3 regions of the Brachybacterium sp. AOP43-C2-M15 genome follow, and region 1 is predicted to be linked to each of the others. Evidence: riboswitches for the same ligand, from Rfam matches in the RefSeq annotation. Region 1 holds a riboswitch; each other region holds the start of a gene.
The links. Region 1 has a riboswitch for thiamine pyrophosphate ahead of thiO (glycine oxidase ThiO). Riboswitches for the same ligand answer to the same signal wherever they lie in the genome.

Region 1 (5,810 bases):
CGGGTGGGCACATCATGTCGCACGGGACGCGCGGGGCCCGAGGCGTGGATCACACTGCTCCGGGTGGGCGCCGGGGCGACGACACTCCCACTCCCGGTCAGTATGAGAAAAAGTCGGAGGTCTCAGAAGTGTTGCAGTCGTCGGAACCCCGCAGCCCTCGGAGGGCGTCAGCTGCCCGCGACCCGGTGCGGATCAGCGGGGAGGGTGGCAGAACAGGTCCACCTCGGCCTCACCCCGCAGCACGGCGAGGGCGCGGCGCGCCCGCGAGGCACCCCAGGGAGAGAGGAGCTCGGCGTCCGACTCCTCGATCAGCGCCCAGTCGTCGAGCTCCTCGACCTGCGCCACCACCGATCCCTCGAGCTGGGCCCGCGGGATCATGCCGGCGTCGAAGACGAAGTGCACGCCCATCGGCGCGCTGCGCACCGCGCTCGAGGGCAACCAGTCGACCGCCAGCAGGCGCCCCACCTCGACGTCCAGGCCGAGCTCCTCCTGCACCTCCCGCTGAGCGCAGGCACGGGCATCCTCCCCGGCGTCCACTCCGCCGCCGGGCAGCAGCCAGTGGGGCCGGTAGTTCGGCTTCTCGATGACGAAGCGGCCGTCCTCGTCGCGCAGGATCACGGCACCGGAGGTGATCGCCTTGGGGAGCGAGGCGAAGTAGGCGGGGTCCGGGAGCAGTCGCGGCATGACCCCATCGTGTCACCCCTCCGCGAGGAAGCGCAGGGCCGTTCCGGGCCGTGCCTGGGCCAGCAGGTCCGTCCCCGCCCGCGTGAGCACGGCGATCACCGGGTAGCCGCCGGTGGTGGGATGGTCCGGTCCGAAGACGACGGGCAGCCCCGAGGGCGGGACCTGGATCGCGCCCGGCACCATCGGCTCGCTCGGCAGCGAGCCGGTCTCCGCGGGCACCGGCAGCGCCTGCCCCTCCAGGCGCACCCCGACGCGGTCCGAGTCCGACCGCACGGTCCAGGTCGTGGCCAGCAGCGCATCCACCGCCTCGGTGCCGAGCAGCTCCTCGCGCGGGCCCAGGATCACCGGGAGCTCGAGAGCGGGCGCCGACCCTGCCGGCCCCGCCGTCGCTGCCGGCCCTGCCGTCGGTGCCGTCGGGGGGACGGGCACGCCCGCGTCCGAGTCGCCCGGGGAGTCGGCGGGCGCGACGGCGGCGGGGACGGCGTCCAGCCCGTCGCTCGGGCCGGCCAGCAGCACGTCCCCGGTCCGGAGCGGCGCGGGCCCGAGCGCGGCCAGGGTGTCGCGGGACAGGGCGCCGAGCACGGGCCCGCCCTGGTGCCCGTCCGACGGCCCGACGTCGGCGGGTGCGGAGCCGGTCCCGGCGCCGGGACCGGGGACTCGGGCGTCCGGCGCCGGTCCCGTCCCGTCGGCCGCTCGCACCCCGCGGATCCCGCCGCGGATCGCGAGCACCAGGTGCAGGCCCTGCGTCGCCGGTCCCGCGTCGAGGAGATCCCCGGCATCGAGGGCGATCGGCCGCTCCCGGGCCTCGGCGGCATCGAGCTCGAGGTCACGACCGTCCTCGTCGTGGCGGTGCACGACCAGCGGGGCCCGGGCACCGGAGACCGCGACCACCGTCGGCGCCATGGCGCGCAGCCGCAGCGGCCCGATCGCCGTCTCCAGCACCGCGGAGCGCGCGGGATTGCCGACGGCGAGGTTCGCACGCAGCATCGCGCCGCGGTCGAAGGCGCCGGAGCGGCTCACGCCGATGGCGGCGCGGCCGGGACGGCCGTCGTCCTCCACCACGGACCGGGGCCCGGGCGAGAGCACCTCGAGCACCGGGCTGCCGGGCACGGGCTGCGCGGACCGGGGCCGACGGCGCCCCAGACGACCGGGCACGGCGGCGGCGCCGCGGGCGGCGCGGGAGAGCGCGGTGGTGGGTGCGGCGGCCCGTGCCGTCGGCCGCTGCGGGGCGAAGCGCACCCGGGTGCCGGGGGCGAGCAGGGCCGGGGCCTCCCGGTCCACGTCGAACAGCACGGCGTCGCTGCGGCCGATGAGCTGCCAGCCGCCGGGGGACGGGCGAGGGTAGATGCCGCAGTACCGGGAGGCGAGGCCGACGGCGCCGGCCGGCACGGCGGTGCGCGGCTCGCCGCGGCGGGGCACGTCCCAGGGCGGGCCGACGGGGGCCGCGGAGTCCTCGGCGAGCAGATACGCGAAGCCGGGGGCGAAGCCGCCGAAGGCCGCCGTCCAGCGCGCCGCGGAATGGGCGTCGATCAGCGCGTCCGTCCCCATCCCGAGCAGAGCGGCGACCACGTCCAGGTCCTCGCCGTCGTAGACCACGTCGACGGTGACCTCCTCGCCCGGAGAGTCCTGCCGGTCCGGGACGGGCAGCTCGCGCAGCAGCGCGGTGAAGTCCTGCAGGTCCTGCGGGGCGGTGCCGGCGAGCAGCAGGGTGCGCTCGGCCGGGACCAGGTCCACCAGGTGCTCCGGGGACAGGGCCTGCACCGCGGCCGCGACGGCGAGCACCGCGGCGGTGTCCGGGTACTCGGCCAGCAGCGCGGTCTCGCCGGCGCGATGCACGGCCAGCGGGGGGTCGAGGGTGTCGGGGATCGTGCTCGTCGGCCGCGCGACCTCGCCGTTCCCGCTCACAGCGCCGCCTCGAGCCGCACGCCCGCCGACTCCAGGCCGGCGCGCACCGCCCGGGCGAGCTCCACCGCGCCGGGGGTGTCGCCGTGCAGGCAGAGGGAGCGGACCGGCAGCTCGACCCGGCTCCCGTCGGCCGCGCGCACCCGCTGCTCGGTGGCGATCGACAGGGCCTGCTCGGCGACCGCCGCGGGATCGGTGAGCACGGCGCCGGGCAGAGCGCGCGGCGTCAGGGTGCCGTCGGGGAGATAGGCGCGATCCGCGAACCCTTCGAGCACCACCTCGATCCCGGCCCTCCGCGCGACGTCGACCACGACGGCGCCGGGCGCGGCGACCAGCGGCAGCTCGCCGCCGAGCTCCTGCAGCGCCTGCACCACGGCGGCCGCCTGGGCCTCGTGATGGGCCAGGGCGTTGTAGAGGGCGCCGTGCGGCTTCACCCCGCGCACCTGCGCCCGCTCGGCCCCGGCCATCGCCTGCAGCGCCCCCACCTGCACGATCAGCAGATCGGTGAGGTCGGCGGGAGAGACGTCGAGGAAGCGCCGGCCGAAGCCGCCCAGATCCGGATAGGCGACGTGCGCGGTGATCGCGACGTCCCGGGCGCGGGCCGCACGGGTCGCCGCCCGCATGGTCCCCGGGTCCCCGGCGTGCCCGCCGCAGGCGATGTTCGCGGTGGTGACCACGTCGAGCATCGCGGCGTCGTCCCCCATCGACCAGGCGCCGTAGCCCTCCCCGAGGTCGGCGTTGAGGTCGAGCGGCGTGAGCTGGGCGGTCATCGGGGATCCTCTCCTTCACGCGGGGCGGCGGGGCATGTCCATTGTCGGCCCTCCGGAGGCCGATAGTGTCGAATCATGAGCCAGAACCCCGCCGACCGGCCCGTCGGCGCCACCCAGGATCCGTCCCCCACCACGCCGGGGGCGGTCCCCGACCTCCCGGCGGGTCTGGGATCGAGCGATCCTGCGGCCCCGATCCGCTTCTCCTCGTCGGACGTCTCCGCGGCGGCCGAGGTGCTGCAGCGGTCCGAGCAGGGCGACGCGGAGCTGCTGCTCGCCCTCACCGACGAGCAGCTCGCCGCGCTCGACGGCTACGAGCGGCGCCAGTTCACGGCGACGCCCTGGCTCGACGAGCACCCCGACCGGCGGAGCTTCGCGGCCGGGGTCGGGCTGCGGGCGCTCATCGCCGCCGGTCAGGTCCGCGAGACCGTCGACCCGGAGAGCGGACGGGCGCAGTGGCGAGCGGACCCCGAGCTCGCCGGCTGCCTGGTGCTGCGGCGCACCGCGACCCTCTTCCTCACCGCCGAGCGCACCGTGCAGACCGCCCAGGGCCCCCAGGTGCAGCGCCTGCACCACTGTGTGCACGACGACGGGGTGCTCGAGGAGGAGGTGACACCCCTCGGCATCCACCGCTTCACCCCGCTGCGGCGGGAGCAGGCCGTCGCCCGGCTGGTGCACCTGCTGGACCCCGAGGGCACGACCACCCGGTCGGGCGAGCCGCTGCGGGTGCGTTCCTCCGCTCTCGCGAGCAGCGCGATCGCCCAGCAGCTCGCCCTGACCCGCGCGCTCACCGTGCTGACCGTGGTCCGCACGGCCGACGGGACGGTGCAGCAGGCCAGCGTGTACGCGACACCGGAGGGGGTGCTGACGATGGAGGCCCTCGATCCCGGCGCGGACGACCCGCAGCTGGAGTTCCGCGCCGTGGACGCCGAGGACCTGCGCGCCCTCGCCACCGTCCTGATCACCGGCGGGGGAGCGCCCGGGTGACCTCTCTGCGCGGGAGGCGTTCGACGGCATAGACTCGAGACCTTCCGTGGGAGCCCGGGGTGCCGGGCTGAGAGGGCGCGCAGCGCCGACCACCAGCACTGGATGCGGATCATGCCGTCGTCAGGAGGAGAGCGCTCATGCAGCACGTCGTCGTCATCGGAGCGGGCATCGTGGGCCTGCTCACCGCGTACGAGCTGCGCCGCCGCGGGCACCGGGTGGAGCTGCGCTCGCAGGGGATCGCCGAGGGGGCGAGCTTCGCCGCCGCCGGGATGCTCGCCCCCGCCGCCGAGATCCAGCACGGCCAGGGGCCGCTGTGGGACATCATGCGCGCGGCCGGGGAGCTGCACCGCGAGCTCGCCGCGGAGCTCCCCGGCGCCGGGTACCGCGACGCCTCCACCCTCGTCGTCGGCCGGGACGCCGCGGATCTCGCGGACCTGCGCGCCCTGGGCGCCGTCCAGCGCGCGACCGGGGCCGAGGTGCGGGAGCTCACGGGCGCCGCGCTGCACCGCGAGGAGGGGGCGCTGCTGCGCGGGCTCGCCGGCGGCGTGCTCCTCGAGCGCGATCACCAGGTCGACCCGCGACGGCTCGCGGCGAGCGTCCTCGACGCCCTCGGGGCGACGGGGCCCTCGGACCCCGCGCCGCGCTCGGCCCGCTCCGTGCCCGGAGCCGGACCGCCCGTCGAGATCCGGCGGGGCGCGGTCACCGACTGCGCGGGGATCGAGGCCGACGCCGTGGTCCTCGCCGCCGGGCTCGGCGTCCCGGCGATCGACGGACCCCATCGCGCGCTCGACCTCTCCCTGCGCCCCGTCCACGGCGACATCCTGCGCCTGCGGGTCCCGCAGTCGCTGCTCCTGCCGGGGGAGGAGAACCTCGTCGGACGCACCGTGCGCGCCCTCGTGCGGGGCCGTCCCGTCTATCTCGTCCCCCGCGACGACCGCACCCTCGTGCTCGGCGCCACCAGCCGCGAGGACGACCTCGCGGGCACCTCCGCCGGCGGGGTGCTGCAGCTGCTCCAGGACGCCGCGGAGATCCTGCCCGCCGTGCGCGAGACCGAGCTGCTCGAGGTCACCACCCGCGACCGCCCCGGCACGCCCGACGACCTCCCGCTGCTCGGCCCGGTCCCCGGAGCCGAGCACGTGATCGTCTCCACCGGCTACCACCGCCACGGGATCCTGCTGGCCGCCTGGGCCGCGCAGCGCACCGCCGATCTGATCGACGCAGTCCCCCCGGACTCCCGCACGGCCGAGCACCTGCACGCCGTGCGCCCCGACCGCTTCACCCCCGGCGCCGCTCCGACCGGCGCCCCTGTCTTCGAGGAGGCCCGATGACCAGCACCCTTGCTCTCACCGTCAACGCCGAGGAGCGCGCGGTCCCCGCCGCGTGGACCGTGCGCGATCTCGTCGCCGATCAGGTCGGCCAGGAGGTCGGCGAGGACGGTCGCGCCGCCGACGGCGGATCGCTCGGCGTCGC
Region 2 (5,810 bases), on a different contig from region 1:
GCCTGCTGCTGCAGAAGGGCGCGCACGACATCGACGTCATCCACTGGCTCGCCGGCGGGTACACGCGCCGGGTCTCCGGCATCGGGGACCTCGCGGTGTACGGGGACGTCACGGATCGCCGGGACAACTCCGACCGCCGCATGGGCGACTGGTACGACGCGGACATCTGGCCGCCCACGGCGCAGAAGGAGCTCAACCCCGTCGTCGACGTCGAGGACATCTCGATGCTGAACATGACGCTCGACAACGGCGTGCTGGCCTCCTACGAGCAGTGCCACTTCACGCCGGACTACTGGCGCAACTACACGGTGATCGGGGACGCCGGCCGGATCGAGAACATGGGCGACGGCGCCGGATCGCAGATCCACATCTGGGAGTCGCGCCGCTCCGGGCCCGGCCGGCCCGACGCGGTCGAGGTGGTCGCCCGGGCCGAGGGCGGGCACGGCGGTGCGGACCCGGCACTGGTCGCGGAGTTCCTGCGCTTCGCGCGGGAGGGCGGTGCGACCGACGTGTCCGTGGTCGCGGCGCGCGAAGCCGTGGCGACCGGAGTCTGCGGTGCGGAGTCCATCCGCAGCGGCGGCATGCCCGTCCAGGTCCCGCTGCTGCGGGCCGAGATGCTGGAGTACTTCGACAACGGCCAGATCGTGACGGAGCCGGTCCGGGCCTGACCGGCATCGACGACCTCCGCGGACAGCCCCTGTCCGCACCTCCGGGCAGACTGGCGAGCATGAGCGCCGCCGAGCTTCCACCGCCCCTGGTGATCCCCGACCCGCCCGCCTGGCGCGCCTGGCTCGAGGAGCACGAGGACAGCTCCGACGGGGTGTGGCTCCTGATGGCGAAGAAGGGGAAGGACGCCCCGACCGCGCTCACCTATCAGGAGGCCCTCGAGGAGGCGCTGTGCAGCGGCTGGATCGACGGCCAGCGCCGCGGCCATGACGAGCACGCCTTCCGGCAGCGCTTCACGCCGCGCCGGCCCCGTTCGATCTGGTCGCAGCGCAACGTCGAGATCGTCGCCCGCCTGGTCGCCGACGGGAGGATGCGCGAGCGCGGTCTCGCCGAGGTGGACCTCGCGCGGGCCGACGGCCGCTGGGAGCGCGCCTACCCCGGCCCGGCGACGGCCGAGGCGCCCGAGGACCTGGTCCGCGCCCTCGCCGCGGCGCCTCCCGCGGAGGTGGCCTTCGCCCGGCTCGCCGACACCGCGCGGTACTCCGCGCTGCACCCGGTCCTCAGCGCTCCGAACGAGGCCACCCGCGCGCGCCGGATCACGGCGCTGGTCGAGAAGCTGGGGCGCTCAGCGACCTGAGGAGTCCGCGGCGCCGCCCGTCGAGCCGGCGGCCGCGCCGACGGCTCTGTCCTCCGCGCTGCCCGCGGTGCCGCCCCCGGCGCTGCCCATGGTGCCGCCCGCCACCGTCGGCGTCGGCAGGTACACCGTGCCGCCCTGCTCGCGGAACTCCCGGGATTTCGCGGCCATGCCCTCCCGGGCGATCCGCTCCTGGGCGGAGGCGTCGCCGTAGGTGTCGCGGATGTCCTGCGAGATCCGCATCGAGCAGAACTTCGGACCGCACATGGAGCAGAAGTGCGCCGTCTTCGCGGGCTCCGCCGGCAGGGTCTCGTCGTGGTACTCCTCGGCCAGCTGCGGGTCCAGGGACAGCCCGAACTGGTCCCGCCACCGGAACTCGAAGCGCGCCTTCGACAGGGCATCGTCCCGGGCGGAGGCGCCCGGATGACCCTTGGCGACGTCGGCCGCGTGGGCGGCGATCTTGTAGGTGATCACGCCCGTCTTCACGTCGTCGCGGTCCGGCAGCCCCAGGTGCTCCTTCGGGGTGACGTAGCAGAGCATCGCGGTGCCGTGGCGCGCGATCTCGGTGGCGCCGATCGCGGAGGTGATGTGGTCGTAGGCAGGGGCGATGTCCGTGACCAGGGGGCCGAGCGTGTAGAAGGGCGCGCCGTCGCACAGCTCCTGCTGGCGCTCCACGTTCTCGCGCACCAGGTGCAGCGGCACGTGCCCGGGGCCCTCGACCATCACCTGCACGTCGTGCTCCCAGGCGCGGCGGGTCAGCTCCGCGAGGGTGTCGAGCTCGGCGAACTGGGCGGCGTCGTTCGCGTCCGCCAGGCACCCCGGGCGCAGCCCGTCGCCCAGCGAGAAGGACACGTCGTAGCGGGCGAAGATCTCGCACAGCTCGTCGTAGTGCTCGTACAGGAAGTTCTCCCGGTGGTGGGCCAGGCACCAGCCCGCCAGGATCGAGCCGCCGCGGGAGACGATCCCGGTGACCCGGTTCGCGGTCAGCGGCACGTAGCGCAGCAGGACCCCGGCGTGGATCGTCATGTAGTCCACGCCCTGCTCGCACTGCTCGATCACCGTGTCGCGGAAGATCTCCCAGGTCAGCGCGTTCGCATCCCCGTCGACCTTCTCGAGGGCCTGGTAGATCGGGACGGTCCCGATCGGCACCGGGGAGTTGCGCAGGATCCACTCGCGGGTGGTGTGGATGTCGTCCCCGGTGGACAGGTCCATGACGGTGTCCGCGCCCCAGCGAGTGGCCCATTCGAGCTTGGAGACCTCCTCGGCGATCGAGGAGGTCACCGCCGAGTTGCCGATGTTGGCGTTGACCTTCACCAGGAAGGCGCGGCCGATGATCATCGGTTCCGCCTCGGGATGGTTCACGTTCGCGGGGATGATCGCGCGGCCGGCCGCCACCTCGCTGCGCACCAGCTCCACGTCGCAGTCCTCCCGCAGCGCCACGTAGCGCATCTCCGGGGTGATCTCGCCGCGACGGGCGTAGTGCATCTGGGTGACGCGGCGCCCCGGGAGGGAGCGCAGCGGGGGTCGGCTCGCGCCGCGCCACTCCGCGCTCGCCTCGCCGCGGCGCACGGCGCTGCGTCCGTCGTCGACGAGGGTGCGGCCGCGGCCGCTGTAGGTCTCGACGTCCTCTCGGCCGTCGATCCATGCGGAGCGCATCGGGGCCAGGCCCACCTCGGGCTCGCAGCCGGGCCCGGCGGTGCGGTACACCTCCAGCGGCGGGTTCGGCACACCGGCGGGGGAATCGTCCTGGGCGATCCGGGTGACGGGCACCCGGATGCCGTGGGCGGGGTCCTCGAGGTGGCCGAGGCTGTGGGTGGGGTAGTTCTCAGGGCGTGCGGACATCGTCTCGCTCTCCTTCTTCCTTCGCCGGCATGACCCGGGGCAGGTTCGGTCGGTGCTCGAACCGCGACAGTTCGATCTCAGCCCGCTGCGACGGGCACCCGAGGGATCGGCGACGACGGTAGCAGATGCCCGGCCGGTCACGGGGAGAGGACCCCTGGCCGGGACGCGGCGGATCGCTCGGACCACGGATCGCTCGGACCACGGATCGCTCAGACCACGGCTCACTCAGACCACGGCGCCGAGGTCGACCCCGGCGTCGCGGCGATGGATGCCGAGATCCGTGCGACCGGTGGCGATCCGCGGATCCAGGGCGCGCAGCTCCGCGGGGTAGTCCCCGTCGCGCAGGCGTCGATAGGGGCGGCTCGGCTCGCTGTCGATCCCGGCCAATCGGTCCACCAGGCGCCGGGTCTCGCGCTCGCCGTCCACTTCGTCCAGTCCGTCGGCGTCGTGGACGACGTGCAGGTCCAGCACGTCGATGCCGACGTACCAGAGGGCGCCGTGGGTCAGGGGGAACAGCAGCGAATCCAGGTCGCCGCTGACCCCGCGCGGCCCGATCGTGCGCTCGTCGTCCCCGGCGGTGACCACGATGAGCGCCCGACGTCGGGTGAGACCGCCGTCCCCGTACCGCCGCGGCATCCCGAGCTCGGGGTCGAGCTCGCTGTCGTAGGCGAAGCTGTCGGTCAGCACGCGATCGAGCCAGCCTTTGAGGATCGCCGGGGGGCCGTACCACCACAGGGGGAACTGGAGCACGAGCAGCTCGGCCTTCGCGAGCTTCTCCTGCTCGGCCCGGACGTCCGTCGCGGTCAGCCCCCGGGTGTAGGCCTCACCGGCGAGCGCGGCCAGATTGCCCGGTCGGTCGGCGGGCTCTCCGAGGTCGCGGTCGCCGAGCACGGGATCGAATCCCTGGGCGTACAGGTCCGAGGTCATCACGTCGTGGCCCTGGGACAGGGCCCGGGTGCCGGCGCGGAACAGGTGGCCGCTCAGCGACTGCTGTCGCGGGTGGGCGAGCACCCACAGGGCGGAGCCCGGGAGCGGGGGATGGTCGACGGTCACGAGGGACCTCCAGGTGGGGCGGTCGGTGCGGAGCGCAGTGTCGCTCCGTCGGTCATGACCCAGTCCACCGCACCCCGAGAGAGACGGAGAATGCTCTGAACGCTGAGATCCATATGCCAGCGTCTACGCTGGAGGGATGGAGATCCTCACCGAAGTGCTCGGCAACCTCCGCTCCTCGGGCGCCCTGATCGACCGCAGCCTGCTCACCGAGCACTGGAGCGTCCGGGTCGAGACCGGATCCTCGATCACCGTCGCCACCCTGCTCCGCGGGAGCGGCTGGCTCCACCAGCAGGGACGGGACGCCGAGCCCCTGGGAGCACGGGACCTGGCGATCCTCACCGGCCGCGGGCCGATCCTCCTGAGCAGTGACCTCGACGGCGCGGCGGAGCCCACCTGCGTCGTGACGGCCGAGGGCTCCTGCCTCGACGCGGAGGGCGCCGTGCTCGCGAACGAGCGCGTGGGCCTGGACGCCCGGGTCCGCCGCGAGCGGCTCGCGGCGGAGAGCGTGCTGCTGACCGGGACGCTCCCGACCTCCGGCCGGATCGCCGAGCGGCTGCTGAGCGCCCTGCCGAACGCCGTCGTCGTCCCGCGCGAGGAGCAACGGTCGACCGCCCTGGATCTCCTCGAGAGCGAGCTCGGCAACGACGAGCCCGGTCAGCAGGCGGTTCTCGACAGGCTGCTGGACCTCGTGCTGATCGGGGCGCTGCGGGACTGGTTCGCCCTGGCGGAGGTCTCCGCCCCCGCCTGGTACGGCGCCGCCGGTGATCCGGTCGTCGGCCCTGCGCTGGGTGCCCTGCACGCCGATCCCGCACAGGAGTGGACCGTCGCCTCCCTGGCCCGCCGGGCCGGGGTCTCCCGGGCCGCCTTCGCCCGCCGCTTCGCGGAGGTGATGGGCGAGCCGCCGATCTCCTATCTCTCCGGATGGCGACTGTGCCAGGCGGCGGATCGTCTCGAGCTGAGTGACGACACCCTCGACTCGATCGCCCGGCAGGTGGGCTACTCGAGCTCCTTCGCGCTCAGCGCCGCGTTCACCCGGGAGTACGGGATGCGGCCCAGCCGCTATCGGGAGACCACCCGTGCGCGCCGATGAGCCGCGTCTCCGCCGCGTCCTCGCCGTCGGCCGTGCTCCTGCGTAGAGTCGACCGCAGTCCCGCACACCGTCGTCACGCCCCGTGAGGTCCCGATGTCCCCTCCCGCTCCGCGCACCGTCCAGGCCACCGACAAGTCCTTCCCCGCCTCCGCGATCGGACGCCCGGTCACCGATCTGGGGCTGGGGCTGCGGGACCTCTCCACCCCGCTGCTCGTGCTCGACGACGCGGCGATCGACCACAACCTGCAGGTGATGGAGGCGTGGACGCAGGAGCGCGGCCTCGAGCTGATGCCGCACGGGAAGACCACCATGGCGCCGGTGCTGTGGCGCCGCCAGCTCGCGGCCGGATGCACCGGGATCACCGTCGCGACCGGCTGGCAGGCCGATGTCGCCCTGCGTGCCGACATCCCCACCGTGCAGCTCGCCAACGCCTGCACCGACCCGGCCCTGCTGCGCCGCCTGGTCGCTCACCTCGCGGCGCATCCCGAGCAGGAGCTCGTGCTCTGGGCGGACTCTGTCGCCACG
Region 3 (5,810 bases), on a different contig from region 1:
CCGACCACCCAGCCGTTGCGGCGGAACCGGACCGGGGACGACTCCTCGGCCTCCTCGATCCACTCGCCCCACGCCGCACGGCGCCCCTCGGGCAGCCGCGGCAGACCCACCCTCACGTCCATCTCCCCGGTGAGGACCGCGTGCCGCACGGCCAGCCCCCACAGCGTGCAGGCCTCGAGGGTCTCCGGATGCACGTGTGTCAGGCGGCACACCGCCTCGATCCCCTCGACCGCGTCGTCCTCCGAGGACAGCAGATAGGGCAGCACCGAGGCGTGCACGCGCCCCAGCGACCCGTTGCCGGCGGAGGCCGGCAGCTCCTCGTGAGCGGCCTCCGCGGCCCGACGGAAGTCCGCCGCCCGGGGCGCGTAATGACCGCTCTCACGGGCGAGGTCCGCCGCGGTGCGCACCACCTGCGAGGTCAGCGTCCCGATGTCCGGGGTGCCCAGCGACCAGGAGTACCACTCACGCGCGATGTGGTCCTGTGCCGTCTCGATCCGCAGGTCATGACCGTCGGACGCCGCGAGCGAGGCCTCCAGCACCACGATCGCCATCGACGTCTCGTCGGTCCACTCCCCCGGCTGCCAGTCCAGGATCCCGCCGCCGATCATCTCGACCTCCTCGGAGTCCACCACCGGGGGCTGGAACTCGTAGGGAGCGCCCAGGGCGTCGCCCGCGGCGGCCGCCACCACCGCGCCGACGGCGCGCTGGCGCTGGGCAGCGGACAGGCCCGCGCCGCCGGTCTTCCTCGCATCCGTCCTCACGAACCCATCGTTCCACACCGCCGGTGGCGGACCGCACGGCGTCTCGCCCCCGCTACCCTGGTGGGGACCCAGAAGGAGCTCCATGACCGACACCCCCGCAGCGGCCGGGCCGCACTGTGACGACCCCCACGACCACACCGGACACGACCATCCCCCCACCGGTGCGGATCTGGTCCGGGACCTCGTCAAGGGGCTGTCGATCCAAGCGCTGCTGATCCCTGCGCTCGCGGTGGTGCTGCTGATCGCGATCCTGCCCTTCGCGCCCGTGAGCCCCGTCCCGCTGCTGCTGGGCATCGGTCTGGGCGCCGCGCAGCTGGCCTCGCTGGTCGCCACCAGCCTCTTCGTGGCCCGCACCCGCACCCAGCTGGCCGTCAACCCGGGACTGCTGGCCGTGCGCAGCGTGGTCGACGAGCTGCTGCGCGTGGCGGCGGTGCTGCTGGCGGTGCTGCTGTGGCCCGCGGACATCCGGGCCGAGCTCGGCGTCTGGGTGGGCGCGGGCTGCGCCCTGGTGTGGCTCATCCTCGCCACCGCCCAGACCGTCACTACCCGGCAGCGCATCGCCCGCCCCGGCGACTGGTCCACGGAGGCGATCTCGACCCTGCTCGCGCAGCGCGTCGGGGCGCGCTCCACCGTGATCATGCGCCTGCTCGACGTGGCGGGCACCGCGATGTTCCAGGTCGGCGCGACGATCCTGGTGATCCTCTCGCCCGTGCTCGTGATCGGCACGATCGTGCTCTCGATCGGCGTCGGCCTGTCGACCCTCGTGCTGCACCGCCGCCCGCCCGCCGATCGCGCCCGCAGCCCCTGGGCCTACGCCCCCGTCGGCCTCGGGCTGCTGGCCCTCGCGCTGGCCTCCTTCGGGCTGCTCGCCCTCTGACCCGCGTCCGCCGGACGCCGCCCTCGACCACCCCACCTCACCGCAGGAGCCGATGATGACCACTGCCCCCGCCGCCCGCCGTTCGGGCCTCTCCCTCGACCAGGTCGACGACGCCGTCCGGATCCAGGACGACCTCTTCGGACACGTCAACGGGCGCTGGCTGCGCGAGCACGAGATGCCCGCGGACCGCTCGAGCGACGGTGCCTTCCACGCCCTGCGCGACCTCTCGGAGGACCAGGTGCGCGAGATCGTCGAGGAGGCCGCGGCCGACGTCGAGCGCGCCGACCCCGCCGGGGAGCAGGTCCCCACCAGCGACCACGCCCGGGTGGGCGCGCTGTACCGGATGTTCATGGACACCGACGCGATCGAGCGGGCGGGGCTCGGGGTCCTCGAGGACCTGCTGGGCACCATCACCGCCGCCGCCGATCTCGAGGCGATCACGCGCACCATGGCCGCCCCCGACTCCGGGGCCTCCGCGCTGCTGTCCTACGTGTGGACCGATGACCACGACTCCACGAGCTACCAGGTCAAGATCCACCAGGGCGGGCTGGGCCTGCCCGACGAGTCCTACTACCGCGAGGACCGCTACGCCGAGATCCGCGAGGCCTACACGGCGCACCTGGCGAACCTCGCCCGCCTCGCCGAGCTGCCCGGCCGCGAGGGCCTGGTCGCCGGGTCCCCGGAGGACCTCGCCGGCGCCGTGATGGTCTTCGAGACCCGTCTGGCCGCCTGCCACGTGGACGTGGTCCGCCTGCGCGACCGTGAGAAGTCCTCCAACCCGATGGACGCCGCCCAGCGCCGCGAGCTCGCCCCGTCCTTCCCCTGGGAGGCCTTCGTCGAGGGCACCGAGGCGCCCAGCGCCGCCTTCGAGGTCGTCTCGGTGGGCCAGCCCGAGTTCGTCTCCGCGGCCGCCGAGCTGCTGGCCGGCGAGGACCTCGACGTGCTGCGCAGCTGGCTGGCCGTGCACGCGGTCGCCGCCTACGCCCCCTACGGCCCCGCCGCCCTGGTCGAGGAGGACTTCGCCTTCTCCGGCCGGATCCTCTCCGGCGCCGAGCAGCTGCGGGAGCGCTGGAAGCGCGCCGTCGCCTTCGTCGAGGGCGTCGTCGGCTTCGCCGTCGGCCGGGAGTACGTCTCCCGCCACTTCCCCGCCGCCCACAAGGAGCGGATGACCGAACTGGTCGACGCCCTGCTGGACGCCTACCGCGACTCCATCGAGACGCTGCCCTGGATGACCCCGGCCACCCGGCAGAAGGCGCTCGCGAAGCTCGCGAGGTTCACCCCGAAGATCGGCTACCCCGAGAAGTGGCGGGAGTACGACGGACTGGAGATCGTGCCCGGCGACCTCGTCGCCACCGCCCGCGCCTCGCGCCGCTTCGACGCGGCCTACGAGTACGCGAAGGTGGGCGGCCCGATCGACGAGACCGAGTGGCACATGACCCCGCAGACGGTCAACGCCTACTACAACCCTGGCCGCAACGAGATCGTCTTCCCGGCCGCGATCCTGCAGCCCCCGTTCTTCGACGCCGAGGCGGACGACGCCGTGAACTTCGGCGGGATCGGCGCCGTCATCGGCCACGAGGTGGGGCACGGCTTCGACGACCAGGGCTCCAAGTACGACGGCGACGGCAACCTGATCTCCTGGTGGACGCCGGAGGACCGGGAGGCCTTCGACGGCCGGGCGGCGCAGCTCATCGCCCAGTACTCCGAGCTGTCCCCGCGCGAGCTCGACGACACTCATCGCGTCAACGGGGCTCTGACCATCGGCGAGAACATCGGCGACCTGGGCGGGCTCTCGATCGCGGTCAAGGCGTATCTGTCCCGCAGGGACGCCGAGGAGGTCGCCGCCGAGCTCGACGGCCTCGACGGCCTGCAGCGCGTCTTCTGGTCCTGGGCGACCGTGTGGCGGGGCCGGAACCGCACCCAGGAGGCGATCCGACGCCTGGCCGTGGACCCCCACGCCCCGATGGAGTTCCGCTGCAACTCCGTGGTGGGCCACCTCGAGGAGTTCCACACCGCCTTCGACGTGACCGAGGGCGATGCCATGTACCGCGCCCCCGAGGAGCGGGTGGCGATCTGGTGAGACCGGACCCGCCGTTCTACGTGGGCCGCACCCGGCCCACCTCCGTCGGCTGGACCCGCATCGGGGTGACGCTCCTGTGCGGCGCGGTGCTCGCCGTGCTCATGGCCCAGCGCTCCTCGACGCCGGTGGTGCTGCTGGTGGTGGTGCTCTTCCTCGCCCTGTCGCTGTGGACCTGGATGGGCCAGGCCACCCGCTTCATCGTCGACGAGCACGGGATCACGGTGAGCCTCGGCGGATTCCTGCCGCGCCGGCCGTGGCCGGTCGAGAACTTCCGCACCGTGCAGCTGCGCGAGATGCCGTCCTCGACGGTGGGCGTGACCCTCGGCGGCTACGGCTGGCGGCGAGGGAAGGCGATCACGTCGCGGCCCGAGGAGCTCACCCCCGTCGGCCGCCGGAAGATCTTCACCGTCGCCGGGACCCAGCAGCCCTACCGGATGCTGGTCACCCGCCCCGGTACGCTGGTCGAGATCATCGGCCGCGACGCCCCGCACTACATCCTCTCCCCCGAGGATCCGCAGGCGACCGCGGAGGCGGTGGACCAGGCGATCCGGGCGCGCCGCTGAGCGCGGCGCCGTCCCTCGTCCGGGCACGCTAGACTGGGCGATCGTCATCCACTGACAGGGGAGCACCTCCGGGTGCTGAGAGTGCGCACACGAGCGCAGACCCTCGAACCTGATCCGGCTCGCACCGGCGTAGGGAGTCGGGATATCCGCGCGGCACCACCGGTGGCGCACGCCCCTTCCACTCATGGGAGGAGAAGTGATGACCCGCTATCGCACCGTGGACCTGCTGGTGACCGTCCTGATCGGAGCGGCCTTCGGCGTCGCGTTCCTGGGCTACGGCCAGCTGTACACGCTGATCGGCCCGCTCACCGCGGCCTTCAAGCCCGCCGAGGGGCTGCTGGCAGGGATCTGGTTCCTGCCGGCGATGCTCGCCGCCCTCATCGTGCGCAAGCCCGGCGCCGCCCTGCTCGCGGAGATGATCGCCGCGGTGCTCTCGATGCTGCTGGGCAGCCAGTGGGGCTGGGGCACCGCGATCTCCGGGCTGATGCAGGGCGGCGGCGTGGAGCTCGCCTTCCTGCTCACCCGCTACCGCCGCTTCACCCTGCCGGTGGCCGTGCTGGGCGGCGTGCTCGCCGCGCTGCTCGAATGGGGCTGGGAGAAGTTCGCCTACTACCAGGAGATGAGCTGGGCCTTCTCCGGCGCCATGCTCGGCTTCTTCGTGCTCTCCGGGGTGCTGCTGTGCGGCGTGCTGGGCTGGGCGGCCACCCGCGCCCTGGTCGCCACCGGGGCGGTGGACTCCCTCGCCGCCGGCCGGGAGCACTCCCGGGCCGCGGCCGTCTGAGCGGAGGGAAGAGGATCACCCCGCCGAGCGCCCCGACCGCCGCGGGTCTGCGCCTGGACGGCCTGCGGTGGCGCCCCCTCTCGCGCCGCGAGCCGACCATCGCGGGCCTCGACCTCGAGATCCCGCACGGCCAGCGGGTGCTGCTCGCCGGGGCCAGCGGCAGCGGCAAGTCGACCGTGCTGCGCGCCCTGGCCGGCCTGCTCGACGAGGAGGACGGCGAGGGCGCGGGCCTGCTCCCGCCGCCGCAGCGGCCCGGCGAGCGCGGACTGCTGCTGCAGAACCCCGCGCACGCCCTGGTCGCCGCGACCATCGCGAGGGACACCGCCTTCGGACCCGAGAACGCCGGCCTGGAGCGCCCCGAGATCCGCGCCCGGGCGGAGGCGGCCCTCGACGCGGCGCAGGTGCGGATCGATCCCTCCCGCGCACCGCTGGACGCCTCCGGGGGCCAGCAGCAGCGAGTCGCGCTGGCCGGCGCGCTCGCCCTGGACCCCGAGCTGCTGCTGCTCGACGAGCCCACCAGCATGCTCGATGCCGACACCGCCGCGCTGGTGCGCGAGGCGGTGCTGTCCGCCTGCGCTCGGTCGGGCTCCACCCTGGTGGTCGCCGAGCACCGCCTGGAGCCCTGGATCCCCCACATGGACCGGCTGGTGGTGCTCGGCGCGCAGGCGGAGGTGCTCGCCGACGGCGCGCCGGGGACCGTCCTGCACGAGCAGGAGACGCTGCTGCGGCAGGCGGGGGTGCTGGGGGC

Region 2: it holds a riboswitch for thiamine pyrophosphate, as region 1 does, so the genes downstream of both, thiC (phosphomethylpyrimidine synthase ThiC) here and thiO (glycine oxidase ThiO) in region 1, are expected to answer to the same signal.
Region 3: it holds a riboswitch for thiamine pyrophosphate, as region 1 does, so the genes downstream of both, ACT3SP_RS06150 (ECF transporter S component) here and thiO (glycine oxidase ThiO) in region 1, are expected to answer to the same signal.

What each region holds. Positions count from the first base shown of each region.
Region 1 covers NZ_JBQSWB010000001.1:56,784-62,593, reverse strand. The annotation lists gene ACT3SP_RS00225 (NUDIX domain-containing protein) at 193-684, opposite strand; gene ACT3SP_RS00220 (carboxyltransferase domain-containing protein) at 697-2,589, opposite strand; gene ACT3SP_RS00215 (LamB/YcsF family protein) at 2,586-3,356, opposite strand; gene ACT3SP_RS00210 (hypothetical protein) at 3,432-4,340, shown strand; TPP riboswitch at 4,377-4,483, shown strand; gene thiO (glycine oxidase ThiO) at 4,478-5,668, shown strand; gene thiS (sulfur carrier protein ThiS) at 5,665-5,810, shown strand, end outside.
Region 2 covers NZ_JBQSWB010000007.1:228,575-234,384, forward strand. The annotation lists gene ACT3SP_RS09890 (Gfo/Idh/MocA family protein) at 1-668, shown strand, start outside; gene ACT3SP_RS09895 (YdeI/OmpD-associated family protein) at 728-1,303, shown strand; gene thiC (phosphomethylpyrimidine synthase ThiC) at 1,292-3,142, opposite strand; TPP riboswitch at 3,142-3,252, opposite strand; gene ACT3SP_RS09905 (NAD(P)H-dependent oxidoreductase) at 3,368-4,195, opposite strand; gene ACT3SP_RS09910 (cupin domain-containing protein) at 4,332-5,285, shown strand; gene ACT3SP_RS09915 (hypothetical protein) at 5,379-5,810, shown strand, end outside.
Region 3 covers NZ_JBQSWB010000004.1:193,044-198,853, forward strand. The annotation lists gene ACT3SP_RS06130 (ADP-ribosylglycohydrolase family protein) at 1-761, opposite strand, end outside; gene ACT3SP_RS06135 (hypothetical protein) at 844-1,638, shown strand; gene ACT3SP_RS06140 (M13 family metallopeptidase) at 1,694-3,718, shown strand; gene ACT3SP_RS06145 (hypothetical protein) at 3,715-4,281, shown strand; TPP riboswitch at 4,328-4,434, shown strand; gene ACT3SP_RS06150 (ECF transporter S component) at 4,481-5,062, shown strand; gene ACT3SP_RS06155 (ATP-binding cassette domain-containing protein) at 5,161-5,810, shown strand, end outside.